Regions from separate parts of the Arthrobacter sp. B0316-5-4 genome, predicted to be linked through region 3. Evidence: riboswitches for the same ligand, from Rfam matches in the RefSeq annotation. Region 3 holds a riboswitch; each other region holds the start of a gene.
The links. Region 3 has a riboswitch for cyclic di-AMP ahead of AC5RU9_RS09530 (NlpC/P60 family protein). Riboswitches for the same ligand answer to the same signal wherever they lie in the genome.
Positions count from the first base shown of each region.

Region 1 (5,164 bases), on a different contig from region 3:
GGTGGTGGTGGGGCCCGGCTGGGTCTTCCTCATCAACACGGTGTCCTTCGCCGCGATGCTCTGGGCGCTCAAGCTGATACCGACGTCGTCACTGAGGGCGCAACCGCGCGCTGCTCCAGGTAAGGGGCGCATCCGCGAAGGCCTTCGGTACGTCCGGGGACGGCCTGATATCCAGGTGGTCCTGGTGGCCATCTTCATCGTGGGCACGTTCGGCCTCAATTTTCCGCTGTTCATCGCTGCGATGGTAGGCACCCAGTTCGGTATGGACGCCGGCGCTTTTGGGGCCTTGAGTTCAGTCATGGCCATCGGCTCAGTGACCGGAGCGCTGCTCTCTGCCCGACGCGGCCGGCCCCGCCTGAGACTGATCTTCCTGGCAGCCGGCGGTTTCGGTGTCTCCAGCACGCTCGCTGCGCTGGCGCCCAACGCCACGCTTTTCGGACTTGCGCTGGTTCCCTGCGGCTTGTTCGCGCTCACCCTCATCACCAGTGCCAACGGGTACGTGCAATCAACCACGGAGGCCGTCATGCGGGGGCGGGTCATGTCTTTGTACATGGCAATCTTCATGGGCGGGACACCGATTGGTGCCCCGTTGGTGGGGTGGGTGGCGAACGTCGGCGGTCCGCGCTGGGCGGTGGGCGTCGCCGCGATAGCCGGCGTCAGCACCGCCGTCGTCGGTTTGGTATGGATCATCCGCGCGAAGCAATTAAGGCTCCGCTTTGATCGGCGGGCGCGCGGCCTGAAGCATTTCCGGGTGGAGTCGCTGCTTGCCCCTCCGGGCACGGAAGAGGGCGACGGCGGTTCCGGGCGTTAAGCAGCGACGGCGCCGTCCGGCTTTACCGAACGACGCCGACCCCTGGGTCCAGCTGAATCCTTACCGTGGATTACTTCTTCAGTTCGCCCACGACGTAGTCGATGCTGGCAAGGAGCGCTGAAACATCGTCTGGCTCGATGGCAACGAACGTGGCGATGCGCAGCTGGTTGCGGCCCAGCTTGCGGTACGGCTCCGTGTCCACCACGCCGTTGGCACGCAGGACCTTGGCGATCGCAGCGGCGTCGATGGAGTCGTCGAAGTCGATGGTGGCAATGACGTTGGAGCGGTCCTCAGCCTTGGCAACAAACGGCGTGGCGTAGTCGGAGGCTTCTGCCCAGGAGTAGATGCGGTTGGCGGAGTCCGCCGTGCGCTTGCTGGCGAAGTCCAGGCCGCCGTTGCTGTTCAACCACTGAACCTGGGCATCCAGGGTCACCAGCGTGGACAACGACGGCGTGTTGTACGTCTGGTTGAGCTTGGAGTTGTCGATGGCGGTCTGCAGGTCCAGGAAATCCGGGATCCAGCGGCCGGATGCCTTGACGCGGGCAGCGCGTTCCAAGGCTGCGGGGGAGAAGAGGCCGAGCCACAGCCCGCCATCCGAGGCGAAATTCTTCTGCGGGGCGAAGTAATAGACGTCCGACTCCGAGACATCGACATCCAGGCCGCCGGCAGCGGAGGTTGCGTCCACCAGGACCAACGATCCTTCGTCCGCGCCCTGCACCCGCGTCACGGGAGCTGCGACACCCGTGGAAGTTTCGTTCTGGGGCCACGCGTAGACATCGACGCCGGCTTCGGCCTGGGCCACGGGGCGGGTGCCGGGCTCGGACTTGATGATGGAGGAAGCCTCAAGGAACGGAGCCTTGTTGGTGGCAGCAGCGAACTTGGAACCAAATTCACCGAAGGAAAGGTGCTGGGCCTTTTTCTCCACCAGGCCGAAGGCAGCGACGTCCCAGAATGCGGTTGACCCGCCGACGCCGAGGACAACCTCGTATCCGTCGGGCGCGCGGAAGAACTGGCTGAGTCCTTCCCGGACTGATCCGACGAGGTTCTTGACCGGGGCCTGCCGGTGGGATGTGCCCAGGATGGTGGCCGATGCGGCAGACAACGCCTCGATCTGTTCCGGGCGGACCTTGGACGGTCCTGCGCCGAAGCGTCCGTCCTTAGGCAGCAGATCGGCGGGAATGGTGATGCTGTTGTCGCTCACGTGTGGCTCCAATGGGTATCGGCTAGAGATGGGTCGTGGCAGGTGGCATCCGCTGCCCCTTCGACTCCCCAATTCTGCCTGACACGGCTCGGGGGCAGGAACCTGCACCCGTCATAGTCCGCCACGTGGAACGCGGAGCAACCGGATGCGACCGGAATTATCCAGAGTAATTCCAAATAAGCTAGGCTGGGGGTTGGCGTTCAAGGGGCAGCGGTGCACACCGGCTGCCCCGGCCAGGGACGCGGTACGGTGGAGATTACGCAAGGAAACTGCGTTCGAGGAGAGCTGAGCTGGATGACGGATCTGATCGATACCACTGAGATGTATCTTCGGACCATTTTGGAGCTTGAAGAAGAAAACATTGTGGCGCTCAGGGCCCGCATCGCCGAGCGCTTGCGGCACTCCGGCCCCACGGTTTCGCAAACCATCGGCCGCATGGAGCGCGATGGCCTGGTGATCGTTTCCAACGACCGCCACCTTGAACTGACCCAGATGGGCCGCAAGCGCGCCACTGAGGTCATGCGAAAGCACCGCCTGGCCGAGCGGCTCCTTGCCGATGTCATTGGCCTCGACTGGGCATACGTCCATGATGAAGCCTGCCGCTGGGAACACGTGATGAGTGAGCGGGTTGAACGTCGGCTCTACGAACTCCTCGAACACCCCACCGAGTCCCCTTATGGCAATCCGATTCCAGGACTTGAAGCCCTCGGCGGCCTGCCGACGCAGACCATCCCGCGGCTCGACGTCAACCTGCTGCAGGCCATGGATGGCTACGCGTCCGATTCCCGGGTAGTGGTCAGCCGCCTTGCCGAGCCCATCCAGGTGGAACCGGAACTCCTCACCCAACTGGACGAGGGCGGAATCCGTCCCGGTGCCGCAGTGTCGTTGGAACGTGTTGGCGAATACATCTCCGTCCGGGTTCCCGGCATCGAGGGAGCGCTCGAGCTGCCGCCTGAGGTTGCAGCCCACGTGTTCGTCTCCCTGGGCTAACCTCCCTTCGGGGCGCCGCCTCCTCGGGGATGCCGTGTCAAACCTCACTTTCGCGCCCTGCGCGACAGTGTGACCTCGGTTTTCCGGGATAGATGATAAAGGCCCCCGGCATCACGCGCTTTCCTGTTGATAACGAATTTATTACTGCAGGCTTTAATCGCCTATAGTTATCTACTAGCGCCGATACCAAAGCGTTACCTGATCCGGAGCCGAGCTCTGCCAGCGGATCAGGTGTGCCATCCACCACTGGCAGAGGCGGGGGAACCACAAGCGGCTGTCTAAAGAAGCAGCCTTGGGGTGAAGTCCGCAGCAGAAGTGCCCATTTATGCAAGTCCCTCCTGGGATACCTGTGTGCCGTGAGCGCTTCGTGCGGACCGGGTCTTTGAACTCTCTGACCCGAATCCGACAGCTAACTTCGCAGGCTTTTCAGAGAGGAATAGAGTTTGACATCGCAGAACGTCAGGGGTCGTCGCCGCGCGACCGGCCCCGCTGTTGAGCTGCGGCCAGCCCGCGCCACAATGGAGATCCGGCCCCGCGACACTGAGCGTCAAGTCCGCCGCCGTAAGAGCCCATTGCGCCAGGTTGCCGACTTTGCCGCAGCCAGTGGCGTCGGGCAGAAAGCCGGAGTGGCACTCGCCGCCACCGGCTTGGCCCTGACTGTCGGACTGCCGGCCACAAGCCCCGTGATGGCAACGTCGGAGTCGGGCCAAACTGAGTCCGCCCTTGCCGTATCCGGCGGCAGCCAGCCAGAGGTTTCCGCAGCCGCGTCGGCAAAGATCGACTTCAGCCGCGCTGCCGTTGCAACCGCAGCTGACCCTGACGGCAAGCTGAAGCAGCTGCTCAGCGCCCAGTCGGTCGGCAGCATCCAGCGCGCCTCATCCGTAGGAACCCTTGCCAGCCCCCTGGACACCCTGACGACGGCCTCGCCCTTTGGCTACCGGGTCAGCCCCCTCACGGGCGGCACCGGCGACTTCCACCGCGGCCAGGACTTCGTCGCCCAGTGCGGCACGGCCGTCCATGCAGCTGCCACTGGCAAGGTCACCTTTGCCGGCTGGCACGAGTACGGCGGAGGCAACCGCGTGGTCATCGATCACGGCAATGGCCTCGAGACCACGTACAACCACCTGTCGTCCTTCACCGTCAAAGTCGGCCAGACCGTCACCCGCGGCGATACCGTCGCGCTGAGCGGCACCACGGGCGCTTCCACGGGCTGCCACCTCCACTTCGAGGTCCAGGTCAACGGCGAAGTTGTCGACCCCATGGGCTGGCTTTAATCCAGTTGATGGTTGTCTCTCGAATTTTGAGACACCCCGTGACCTGAATGTGACATTCGCGTTCAACTGTTGTACCGTACAAAGCGCATCGGCTTTTTAGGGGGCCGGTGCACTTGAGTGGATTGCCTAGCTCTGCCACCACTCGAGGTCCGTTCGCATAAATCGTCTGGCAGGGGCGGGGGAACCACTTCTGGTCTTCGCAAGAAGACCTTGGGGTTAAGTCGCAAAAGCTTCCTTGAAGCAGCGCGGCCGGATGACTCCCATCCGAATCCGACAGCTCACCTCGCAGGCATTGGGAGAGGCTACCTACGTGTCATCACGCACTACCCCTGCGCGCCACCGCGCTGAATCGGTTCGTACGAACCCCTTGAACACTCTTTCCAAGGCTGTTTCGTCCAACGCCGGTACCGTTGGCCGTCAGGCCGTCGTTCTGGCAGCAGCCTCGGGCCTTGTCCTCAGCGTCGGCCTCCCGGCCACTGCAGCTGACACCGATGTCTCCAAGTCGGAAGCCTCCAGCACCCAACAGCTGGTCGCTACCGCCGTCGTCACGGCAGAGCCCACCGCCACCGTGGCCTTCGAGAGCCCGGTCGTGGCCACCAAGGAAGCCCCCAAGGTTGTCCAGCGTGCATCGCAGGTTACCCAGCGCACCGCGGGTTCCCAGGATGCCGCAACGGCGGTCACCGCTAAGTCCTCCGAAGCTACCGACGGTGCTGCAAGCGCCGCTGCCTCGGGCCTTGCCGCTATTGCCTACACCGGCATCGGCCACCCCTACGTGTGGGGCGGCACCACGCCCAACGGCTGGGACTGCTCCGGCTTCACCCAGTGGGTCTACGCACAGGCTGGCATCAGCATTCCCCGCGTCAACGCCTGGACGGCCATGAAGCCCAC
Region 1 is NZ_JBNHFN010000004.1:671,418-676,581, reverse strand. Features, by position in the region: gene AC5RU9_RS15070 (MFS transporter) at 1-811, shown strand, start outside; gene serC (phosphoserine transaminase) at 882-2,012, opposite strand; gene AC5RU9_RS15060 (iron-dependent transcriptional repressor DtxR) at 2,307-3,002, shown strand; cyclic di-AMP (ydaO/yuaA leader) riboswitch at 3,227-3,441, shown strand; gene AC5RU9_RS15055 (M23 family metallopeptidase) at 3,446-4,276, shown strand; cyclic di-AMP (ydaO/yuaA leader) riboswitch at 4,421-4,582, shown strand; gene AC5RU9_RS15050 (C40 family peptidase) at 4,587-5,164, shown strand, end outside.
Region 1: linked by a shared signal. The riboswitch ahead of AC5RU9_RS15055 (M23 family metallopeptidase) and the one ahead of AC5RU9_RS09530 (NlpC/P60 family protein) in region 3 are both predicted to bind cyclic di-AMP.

Region 2 (5,164 bases), 440 kb from region 3:
TCGGCGCCGGTCACCAGGGACTGCGCATAGGCGCGGATCTCCTGGGCAAGCTTGGCAATGGAAGTTCCAGCAGCGGCTGCCGTTTCTTCGTCGATGCCCATGTAAAGCACGAACCCGCGGGCTACATTGTCGTTGGCAACGGGGCGCAGCCGGTCGGACTGGGCAATCACCGGCGTGGGAGCCGTCATGGGTGCAGGCTCCGTGGTGGGCACGGCACGCAGCTGGCCATAGGAGTTGGGGTTGTAGCCCTGCGGGACGTAGCCGGGAGCCTGCTGGCCGGCACCCTGCGGGGCCGGAGAATAGCCCGGACGGTTGCCGAACCCGGGGCGAAGCCCTGCGTTTGACGCGGCCTTGTTGGCGTTACGGACGGAGATGTGGACGTATCCAGATGCAACTGACATGGAGTGCTTACCTCAAAAGTGAATAGCCGTCATCGCGGCTTCGAATGCTGGTGGTCCCCGCAATGAGTTTGGGGAGGGGCGCCCAACGCTGGGCTAGGGGGCGAATGCCTGAAACTTCTTGGGGTGGAAAGTTAGGCTTGCATTCGACAACAGCGGTCATCATGGCCAGCGGGTGCGCTGGGCCAGGTTGCTGCGGCTGCAGGTGCTGTTGAGTTCTTGTTCACATTGGAAGTGTGCAACGTAACAATGGCAACACGCAAGTAACAAAGCGCCGAACCGTCCACATTTTGAGACGTCCGGGTCTATTGTGCCGTAAATCACAATTCATGGGGTGCTGGAAATGAACGGCATTTCATTCGGCACAACGGAGAAATATAGGCCTTTTGGTGAATTATCTTCGGCCAATGAGGCATGATGCGGATCCCGCTTGCCGCCAACCACGTCCACGCGGAATCTCACGATCTGAAACAGTTGTTGTCCAATCGACCGTGGCCTCCTTCGATAATTTTTTGCTCCAAATCTGCTACAAGCCGTAGAAACACTGGGTTGCAGCCGGCTCCCACCTCGCTAATGTTGACTTCACAGCGTCCTCACAGGACGGGCAAAGCGCTGGCTAACCAGCAGAACGGAGACTTGTCCCATGGCCTCCTCGCACTCCATGACCAACAACCTCCCCCAGCTTTCCCACCCGGACGGCTCCCCCATCCGGGCTTTGGTGGTGGATGACGAACCCAGCCTCGCCGAGCTCATGAGCATGGGCCTGCGCATGGCAGGCTGGTCTGTGGCCGTAGCCGGCGACGGTCCGGCCGCAGTGAAGCTGGCCAAGGATTTCCGTCCCGACGTACTGGTGCTTGATGTCATGCTGCCCGGATTCGATGGCGTCGAAGTGCTCAACCGCGTCCGCGCTTTCGCTCCCGAAGTTCCCGCGCTGTTCCTTACCGCCAAGGACGCGGTGCAGGACAGGATCGTGGGCCTGGCTGCCGGCGGCGACGACTATGTGACAAAGCCGTTCAGCATGGAAGAAGTCCTCCTGCGCCTGCACCGGCTGGTCCAGCGGTCCGGGGTAGCGGCCATGGACACGGCCGAGCTGGTGGTGGGAGACCTGACCCTGAATGTCGATACCCGCGAGGTGACACGGGCCGGGCAGGATATTCCGCTGACCGCAACGCAGTTCGAACTTCTGCGCTACCTCATGGAGAATCCCAAAAGGGTTGTCAGCAAAGCCCAGATCCTCGACCGCGTGTGGGACTACGACTTCGGCGGACAGGCCAACATCGTGGAGCTCTACATCTCCTACCTGCGCAAGAAAATCGAAGCGGACCACCCGCCCATGATCCACACCGTTCGCGGTGCCGGGTACGTCATCAAGCCAGCGGACTAGCCATTGAGCACACTTTCCGGAGTGGCCAAAACGTCCCGGCGGAGTTGGCTCAACCCGTCCACCTGGCATCTGCGTACCCGATTGGTCCTGGTGGCCATGGCCCTGTTGGTGGCGATCTGCGGTGCGGTAGGCATCGTCAGCTACGCCTCCATGGACGCGGTCTTCAACAAGCAGCTCGACAGGCAGTTGGAGCAGGCGTCCAGCCGCGCGAATGACTTCGGCAGGGCGCCGTCGAACTTCCCCACTTCCCCGTCCGGAAGGCCCGACCCCCTGGAGGCGCGGGGCCAGGCCGCGGGAACGCTCAACGCCCGGATCGACGGCTCCACTGTCCGGAGTTCAGGACTCATCGACGCCCAAGGAAACCGCGTATCACTGTCCGCGGACGATGAAAAGATCCTGGTGTCGCTCCCCACGGACAACATGCCCGTGGACCGCTCGCTCTCCAATGGCGCGTACCGTCTGGTGGCCGTCGACAAGCCCTACGGCGACGTCATCGTGACTGGCCTGCCCTTGGCGGACAAGCAGAACGCCGAGGCCTCGCTGGTATGGACCATGGTGCTGGTTTCCCTTGGCGGCCTGGTCCTGATCGGGCTCGCGGGAACCGTCATCATCCGGCGCACCATGCGGCCCTTGGAGCAGCTGTCCGAAGTTGCCACGAAAGTATCGAAACTGCCCCTCGACGCCGGTGAGGTGGCCCTTGCGGTGCGCGTCCCGCCGTCGGCCTCCCATCCTGGGACGGAAGTTGGCAGCGTTGGCCATGCGCTGAACCAGATGCTGAACAACGTCTCCAGCGCATTGGAGGCCCGTCAGGAAAGCGAAACCAAGGTGCGCCAGTTCGTGGCGGATGCTTCGCACGAACTGCGGACCCCGCTGACTGCCATTCGCGGCTATACGGAGCTGCTGCGGATGACCGAGAATTTCACGGAGGACGGCAGGAAGTCATTGGCCCGCGTCCAAAGCCAGTCCGAACGCATGACCACCCTGGTGGAAGATCTCCTGTTGCTGGCAAGGCTGGACGAGGGTCAGCCCGTGAAGGTCACGGACGTGGACCTCACCCAGTTGGTGATCGAGACCGTCAGCGACGAAAAGGTCATGGCACCGGACCACATCTGGCAACTCCAACTTCCCGGGGAGCCCATCACGGTACGTGGCGACGCCACGCAATTGCATCAGGTGCTGGCGAACCTGCTCTCGAACGCCCGCAAGCACACCGACCCGGGAACGACGGTGGTCACCGGAGTCATGCTCTCAGCGGATGGCAGCGCAGTGGTGACTGTGACGGACAACGGTCCGGGCATTCCCCAGGACTTCCAGAGCCGCATTTTCTCCCGATTTGCCCGTGCTGACGCCGCAAGATCGGGGTCGGAGGGCACCTCGGGGCTGGGTCTCTCCATTGTCGATTCCATCGTTGCGGCGCACGGTGGCAGTGTTGAAGTGACCTCCAGGCCGGGGCGCACCGAATTTGCCCTGCGACTCCCGACCACCAACACCGAACGCATGTAACGAATCCGGCAAGACGACTCACCGCTTTCGTGATCTCTGTTACCTAAATGTGACTTCTGCGGAAACCTCCTGTACCGTCGAAAGGGTGGGTTGCCCCTAACCGGCCCACATCCGGGATGCGCCGAGCTCTGCCACTTCCCGGAGTCCGATCTTTCTCCGAGGCAGAGACGGGGGACCCAGAGTCTCCGGGCCCAGGCTTTTTGCCGGCCCTTGGGGTGAAGCCGCAGCGTGATGCGCGGCCGGATGACCTCATCCGAACCCGACAGCTAACTCCGCAGGCGCTGAGAGGTAATCACAATGTCTGAATTTAATGATCAGACGCGCCCTTCCGCGCGTCACCGCGACCAGAACGACACCCAGTTGACCAAGTCGCAGACCGTCCTCAAAAAGGCCGCCCGTGACGGCAAGTCCGGCAAGCGCATGCCTGTTGTTGCCGGCGTCATCGCCGCTGCACTGGGCGTTGCATCGCTCGGAACCGCCGCAAACGCAGCGTTGAACCTCCCCGAGGCAAGCCGCGTAGCCGACACCCAGGCCGCCGCCCAGGTCAGCACCAACAAGTCCGCTGAAGTCTCCGCTTCGATGGACGCCGCCGCAGCCAAGGGCGCAGCCGACCGGGCTGCTGCTGACAAGGCAGCCGCCGACAAGGCCGCAGCCGACAAGCTCGCCGCCGATCAGGCCGCTGCCGCGCAGGCTGCCGCCGACAAGGCAGCGGCAGATCAAGCCGCTGCCGAAAAGGCTGCTGCTGACGCTGCCGCCAAGCAGGCCGCCGACGCCGCTGCTGCCGCCGCCGCTGCGGAAGCTGCAGCCGCTGCTGCCGCCCCGAAGGCAGTTGACGATCCCGCCGGTGCAAAGGCCTACGCCGCCAGCATCCTTGGCAGCTATGGCTGGAGCGCGGGCGAAATGACCGCCCTGAACACGCTGTGGGAGAAGGAATCAGGCTGGCGGACCACTGCCACCAACGCTTCCAGCGGTGCGTACGGTATTGTCCAGTCGCTTCCGGCCGGCAAAATGGCTTCTGCCGGTGCGGACTGGCAAACCAACTACCAGACCCAGATCAAGTGGGGCCTGAACTACATCAAGGAACGCTACGGATCCCCGTCCGCTGCCCTGGCCTTCCACTTGGCCAACAACTGGTACTAAGCCAGACTGCTTGACTGCCGCGCCCGAAGCCGCCGTTCGCACCAGTACCCACTGGAGCGAAAAGCGGTAACGGGCGCGGCCTTGCCGTTTAACGCCGGCCGAGTCCGTTTCACAGGAGCGGCCCACGGTTCACAGTGACGTCACAGCTTCCGCCTAAAGCCCTCATAATCGGCGGCGGCATGCTGGGTACATGACGCTCACTGATCCTTCGACCTGCGCATCCCATCACGCGATCCACGGCATGAATTTGGCGATGACGCCAGAGCCCGCCCAGCGGTCCCGGCGCTCCCCCGTCGAAACCCGGACGCCCACCCCGGTCCTGGACATCACCATTCCCGCCTTCAATGATGAAGCCTGTCTGGAAGTGAATCTGCGCAGGCTCCACGGATATCTCAAAGAAACCTTTCCCCACGCTTTCCGGATCACCGTTGCGGACAACGCCAGCACGGACAACACCTTGCGGATTGCCGAGCGGCTGGCCCGCGAACTTCCTGAAGTGGTTGTTGTCCGGTTTGAGCAAAGGGGACGCGGAAACGCACTCCGACAGGTTTGGCTCGCGTCGCCGTCGCCTGTGCTTGCCTACATGGAAGCAGACTTGTCCACGGATCTGGCCGCTGTGGCTCCCCTGCTTGCACCGCTCATTTCGGGCCATTCGGATCTCGCCATCGGCACCCGACTGGCACCGGCATCCCGCGTTACGCGCAGCCCCCGGCACCAGTTGGTTGCCTGCAGCTACAAC
Region 2 is NZ_JBNHFN010000003.1:652,733-657,896, reverse strand. Features, by position in the region: gene AC5RU9_RS11585 (winged helix-turn-helix domain-containing protein) at 1-401, opposite strand, end outside; gene AC5RU9_RS11580 (response regulator transcription factor) at 1,042-1,782, shown strand; gene AC5RU9_RS11575 (sensor histidine kinase) at 1,786-3,285, shown strand; cyclic di-AMP (ydaO/yuaA leader) riboswitch at 3,419-3,578, shown strand; gene AC5RU9_RS11570 (aggregation-promoting factor C-terminal-like domain-containing protein) at 3,583-4,425, shown strand; gene AC5RU9_RS11565 (dolichyl-phosphate beta-glucosyltransferase) at 4,679-5,164, shown strand, end outside.
Region 2: linked by a shared signal. The riboswitch ahead of AC5RU9_RS11570 (aggregation-promoting factor C-terminal-like domain-containing protein) and the one ahead of AC5RU9_RS09530 (NlpC/P60 family protein) in region 3 are both predicted to bind cyclic di-AMP.

Region 3 (5,164 bases):
CCCCGCGCCCAGGCCGTTTGCGATGGAGTATGTGAACGGCATGAGGGCGATGGTCAGGAACGCGGGGATACCCACGCCCCAGTCCTGCCAGTCGATCTTGCCCACCTGGGAAACCATCATGAAGCCCACCACAACCAGTGCGGGAGCGACGGCTTCGAACGGCACAAGGTTGATCAGCGGCGTGAAGAACATGGCCACCAGGAACAGCACGCCCGTAACGATCGAGGCGAGACCAGTGCGTGCGCCTTCGCCAATGCCTGCGCCGGACTCAACGAAGATCTGGTTGGACGACACGGACGCGCCGCCGCCAACGATCGCGCCGAGCGCATCAACCTGCAGCACGCGGTCAACGTTAGGGATATTGCCGTCCTTGTCCACCGTTCCGGCTTCGTTGGCCAAGCCAACCATGGTGCCCATCGCGTCGAAGAAGATGCTCAAAAGGATCACGAATGCCAGGAGCGCTGCCGCGATAAAGCCGAGGTGTTCAAACGCACCGAACGGGTTGGCCTTACCTATAAGGGAAAGGTCCGGGGCGCCCCACTTGGTCAGGGTCGGGGCAACAAGGGACCAGCCGCGCGGGTTGATGTTGGTGCCGTCGTTGCTGGGGCCGATGTGAAGCGTGAACTCGAGGATGGCGGCCAAAGCCGTGGACGCCACGATGCCGATCAGGATGGCGCCGCGCACTTTCCGGACCACCAGTGCGATGGTCAGGATCAGGCCAAAGGCAAACACCAGGGTTGGCCAGCCCAACAGTTTCCCGTCGACGCCCAGTCCCAAGGGAACGGTTGTGCCGGCGGCGTCGGGGATGCGGCGGACGAACCCCGCATTGACCAGGCCGATCAGCGCGATGAAGAGGCCGATGCCCACCACGATCGCGGTCTTGAGTGCTTCCGGCACGGCCTTGAAAACGGCGGTACGGAAACCGGTGAGGACCAGGATCAACATGGTCAGGCCCGAGAGCACCACAAGGCCCATCATGTCCGGCCACGTCAGGCCGGGGTGCGAGGCGACGGTGACAGCCACGAACGCGTTAACGCCCAGGCCCGTGGCCACGGCGAACGGGTGCTTGGCCCAGGCGCCCATGAGGATGGTCAGGATGCCCGCAACGAATGCCGTGGTGGCCGCCACTGCGGTGAATCCCAGGGAAGCTCCACTGGAGTCCGGCCCGGAAAGGATCAACGGGTTAAGGACCACGATGTAGCTCATGGCGAAGAAGGTTGCGAAGCCGCCGCGGATTTCCCGGGAGTATGTGGAGCCACGCTCGGAGATTTTGAAGTAGCGGTCGATGGCAGAACCTTGTTTAAGCATGAAGGACTCCGGGGATCGAGGGGAGTGTGCCCTCAAATCCTATGCCGTCGGATATGGGCCTCCGGACGATTCGCCTAGTCTGTAAGGAAGCCAACACTAGGAGAAACCGCCCCATGCGCACCATCCGCCCGCTTCTGGCCGCCGTCGTTGCTGCCCTGGCCTTCGCGTCCGCCTTGTTGTTTTCCGCGGCCCCGGCCTCCGCGCACGACGTCGCCGAATCCACAGCGCCGGCCAACGGTTCCAGCGTGGCTGCCGTCCCGGCGTCGGTCTCCATCACGTTCAACAACAGGCCGCTGGCCATCGGGTCAGGCGTGACGGTCACTGCGGGCGGCGAAAACTGGGCGGACGGGCCCGTCGAAATTATCGACAACCAGGCGGTCCAGAAGATCCGCGAAGGCGCACCGGCTGGGGAGTACACGGTGGTCTGGCGTGTGGTCAGCTCCGACTCGCACCCCATCGAGGGCACCTTCACGTTCACGGCCGCTGCTGGAAGCACGACGGCGGCCAGCGGCACTGCGGGCGCCTCGCCGTCGGCACCTTCCAATACGGTCCCGACGGCGGGAACTGCGGCACCCGGAACGGCCGCCAGCACCCCGGCCGCGGACGCATCGCAGCCCTTCCCGTGGAGCATCGTGGGACTGGCCGTGGTTGCTGTCGGCCTCGTTATTTATCTCGCCGTTACCGCACGGAAGAAACTCGCAGCCTCCAACGACACAGATGCGGGAGATTCCGCGGAATAACGGGCTTTTCTACGTAGCTGCGAATATCTCGGAATGGTTACCGCGACACGCCAAAAGCCCGGTTCTCGTTACTTAAATGTGACTTCGGCGTGATCATCGCGTACGGTAGTACCTGTGCCTGTTCCACGTAGCGGGCACTTCCGGCCTGATTGCCTAGCTCTGCCGCAGTCCGGAATCCGTTCGCAGACAAACCTTACGGCAGAGACGGGGAACCCAATTTAGGCCACTTTCGAGTGTGCCTTGGGGTGAAGTCACGATGCTTCCGCTGAACAGCGGGGGATAGTGGCCGGGTGACTCCCATCCGAATCCGACAGCTAACCTCGCAGGCATCGGGAGAGGCTTTTTCATGTCTTCAAGCATTCTTCGCGGCCGTCGTAAGGCGGACAGCGTACGTCCTAATCCGTTCATCTCCATCTCCAAGGCAGTCGCCAGCAACGCTTCCGGCGCTGGCCGCCAGGCAGCTGTTATCGCAGCAGCCTCTGGCCTTGTCCTGACCGGTTCCATCGCTGCACACGCAGCCGAAACCCCGGTTCAGCGCGACTCCAGCCCCGCCACGGTCGCCGAGACCGTTTCCGAGGCACCCACCCAGGTTGTTACCGCCCTTTCGACGGCGACCGTCAACTTCGAGCGCCCTGCTGTTGCATCCGTAGCAGCTCCGGTCATCGAAAAGCCGGCTCCCGTTGTTGAGGCACCTGTAGCCAAGAAGGCAGCAGTGGCAACAACCGCTGCGGCCGCTCCTGTCGCAAAGGCTGCAGCTTCGGTTGCTGCCGCTCCGGCTGCTGCTGCTCCCGCAGCCGCTGCACCGGCCGTCGGTGGAGTCAACGCAGCAATGGTCGCCTCGGCTTACGCCCAGATCGGCATCATGCAGGACTGCACCGCAATGGTGGAGCGGGCCCTCGGCTCCGCGGGCATCCCTGTTGGTGACCTCGCGCCCATGCAGTTCATGAACTACGGCAAGGTCGTCAGCACCCCCCAGCCCGGCGACATGATCGTCCAGTCCGGCCACGTAGCCATCTACATCGGCAACGGCCAGGCCATCAGCGGTGGCATCAATGGCAACCAGACGGGCATCCACCCGATCAGCTGGTTGACCGCAACTGGTCCCATCACGTACGTACGCGCAGGCGCATAAGCCTCACGCTTCAGTTCAAAGGCCGGCATCCTCGAAGATTCACTCTTCGAAGGTGCCGGCCTTTGGCGTTAAGAATTGTTCGCAAAAGTTCCAGTGGGCGGTCAGCGGCCTTGCTACGCGATGGCTACGCCGTTGCCGGCCGGTAGCGCTACCTTGGCGGAGATGGCCTGGCCCACAGCTTTGGCCTGCCGAAGCACCTCTTTGGGGGTTGGGGTGATGAGTTCCCCAACGCCAACAAGGTGCATCCCTACGGCCCGCATGGCCGCGGCCAAATTCTGGCCCACGGCGATTCCAAGTTCCGCCAGCATCCGGCGCAGCTGGCTCTGGGCGCAGCGCGTCACCACAATGTGGTCCGCCAGTAGGACACCGTGGGCCGTGTGGACCGCCCATTGACGGGGCGTGGACTCCAGGGGACCGGAAACGATCCTGCCCCGGAGGGTGGCCGATGCCGTGCTTCCGGTGGGGCCGTGCCCCAGCTGCTGTGACGGGTCGGCGCCCAGGAAATCCAGGCGAACGGCACGGGTAGTGTTGCGCACGTCCAAATGATGGTTGGCAGCGTAGTTGCGCAGGTGGCGGAGAATCTCGCTGCGTTCCTTCATTGCGGGATCGGCGATGTCGCAGCGCTGGAGCATTCCCGTGTGGGTCGAAGGCCCCGTGGCGGACAACGATCCGAACCCGTCAACGACGATGGAGCCCACCCCGTAGCGGCTGAGCTCGCTGGCAACAGCCAGACCGGAGAGGCCGGCGCCGATGACCACGGTGGTGGTTCGTTCCGTGCCGGAATCAGGCGTGAGTGACACTGCTTGGTTCCTCCTTGACGTGTGTGCCCTGCGGCATCGCGTGGGGTCGCGTCCGAGTTCCCCAAGCGGCCGCAAATTAACAGCCGGGGTGTGTCCTGAGACACGCTGCCCGGCTATTCGGTGACTCGAACACTACCGAACTTTTTCGGCCATTGGTAGCCTTCCCGGCGTCGTGTTTTGCGTGTTCGTCGGCAGCTCAATATCGCGACGTTTGAACTGAGCCCGGACCGTTATGCACATAGCCTGAAGTCGCCTTGATTCGGTACTTCCGACCGAGAATAGTGGGCATTGGAAGGAGAGATTCCAAGTTTCTCCTTCGCCGGCCATTGACATTTGGAGAGTCAGGGAATCCGTCGCGGAGAACCTCTGGCAGAATAGCCGGAACATCAAGCAGTAGGTGGAGAGGCGGGCCCCATGGACCAGCACGGAAGACACAATGAAGTGCCACGCGATGGCGAGGATGAGGCGGTTGCACCCGGCGGCATCGTCGTTGGCGTGGACGGATCCGAGCATGGCCAGTGTGCCTTGGTCTGGGCAGCGCGTGAAGCAGAGCGTCGCCAACTTCCGTTGCATATCGTCACGGCCTACTCGGTTCCTATTTTTGCCGCTTCCGGTTTGGACGGAGGCTACGCAACGGTGGACGACTCGGTAATCCGTGAGGGCGCCGATGCAATCGTCAAGCAGGCGATGGACAAGGTTTCCGCCTACGCGATCGATGTTGATGCATCGGTCGAAAACGGTGACGCTGCCGGTGTCCTGCTCGACCTCTCTGCGGAGGCCGCGCTCCTGGTGTTTGGAAGCAGGGGCCGGGGCGGCTTCGTCGGGCGCCTCCTGGGGTCGGTAAGCAGCGCCCTGCCCGCCCATGCCAAGTGCCCCACGGTGACTGTTCCGCTGTACTGCGCGGACCGCCTCGGGGAGAGCACCGAAGACAAACACATCAAAGCCGAGCACGCCAAGGCTGGTCCCCGGACCGTCGAGAACGTGGTGGCAGTCGGGGTGGATGGCTCCGAGCAAGCCCGCGTAGCTGTGCTCGAAGCCGCAGAGCAAGCACAGCGCATGGGCGCCAAGCTGCGTGTGATCTGCGCTGTTCCGCAGTACAGCGGTTCCCTGGCGTGGGTACCGGCCCCCCTTGATCGCGATGCCCTCTTTGCGGACATCAAAGTCCAGCTGGACGCCGGGCTCGC
Region 3 is NZ_JBNHFN010000003.1:210,673-215,836, forward strand. Features, by position in the region: gene AC5RU9_RS09520 (NCS2 family permease) at 1-1,308, opposite strand, end outside; gene AC5RU9_RS09525 (copper resistance CopC family protein) at 1,422-2,048, shown strand; cyclic di-AMP (ydaO/yuaA leader) riboswitch at 2,223-2,391, shown strand; gene AC5RU9_RS09530 (NlpC/P60 family protein) at 2,395-3,180, shown strand; gene AC5RU9_RS09535 (FAD-binding protein) at 3,294-3,980, opposite strand; gene AC5RU9_RS09540 (universal stress protein) at 4,395-5,164, shown strand, end outside.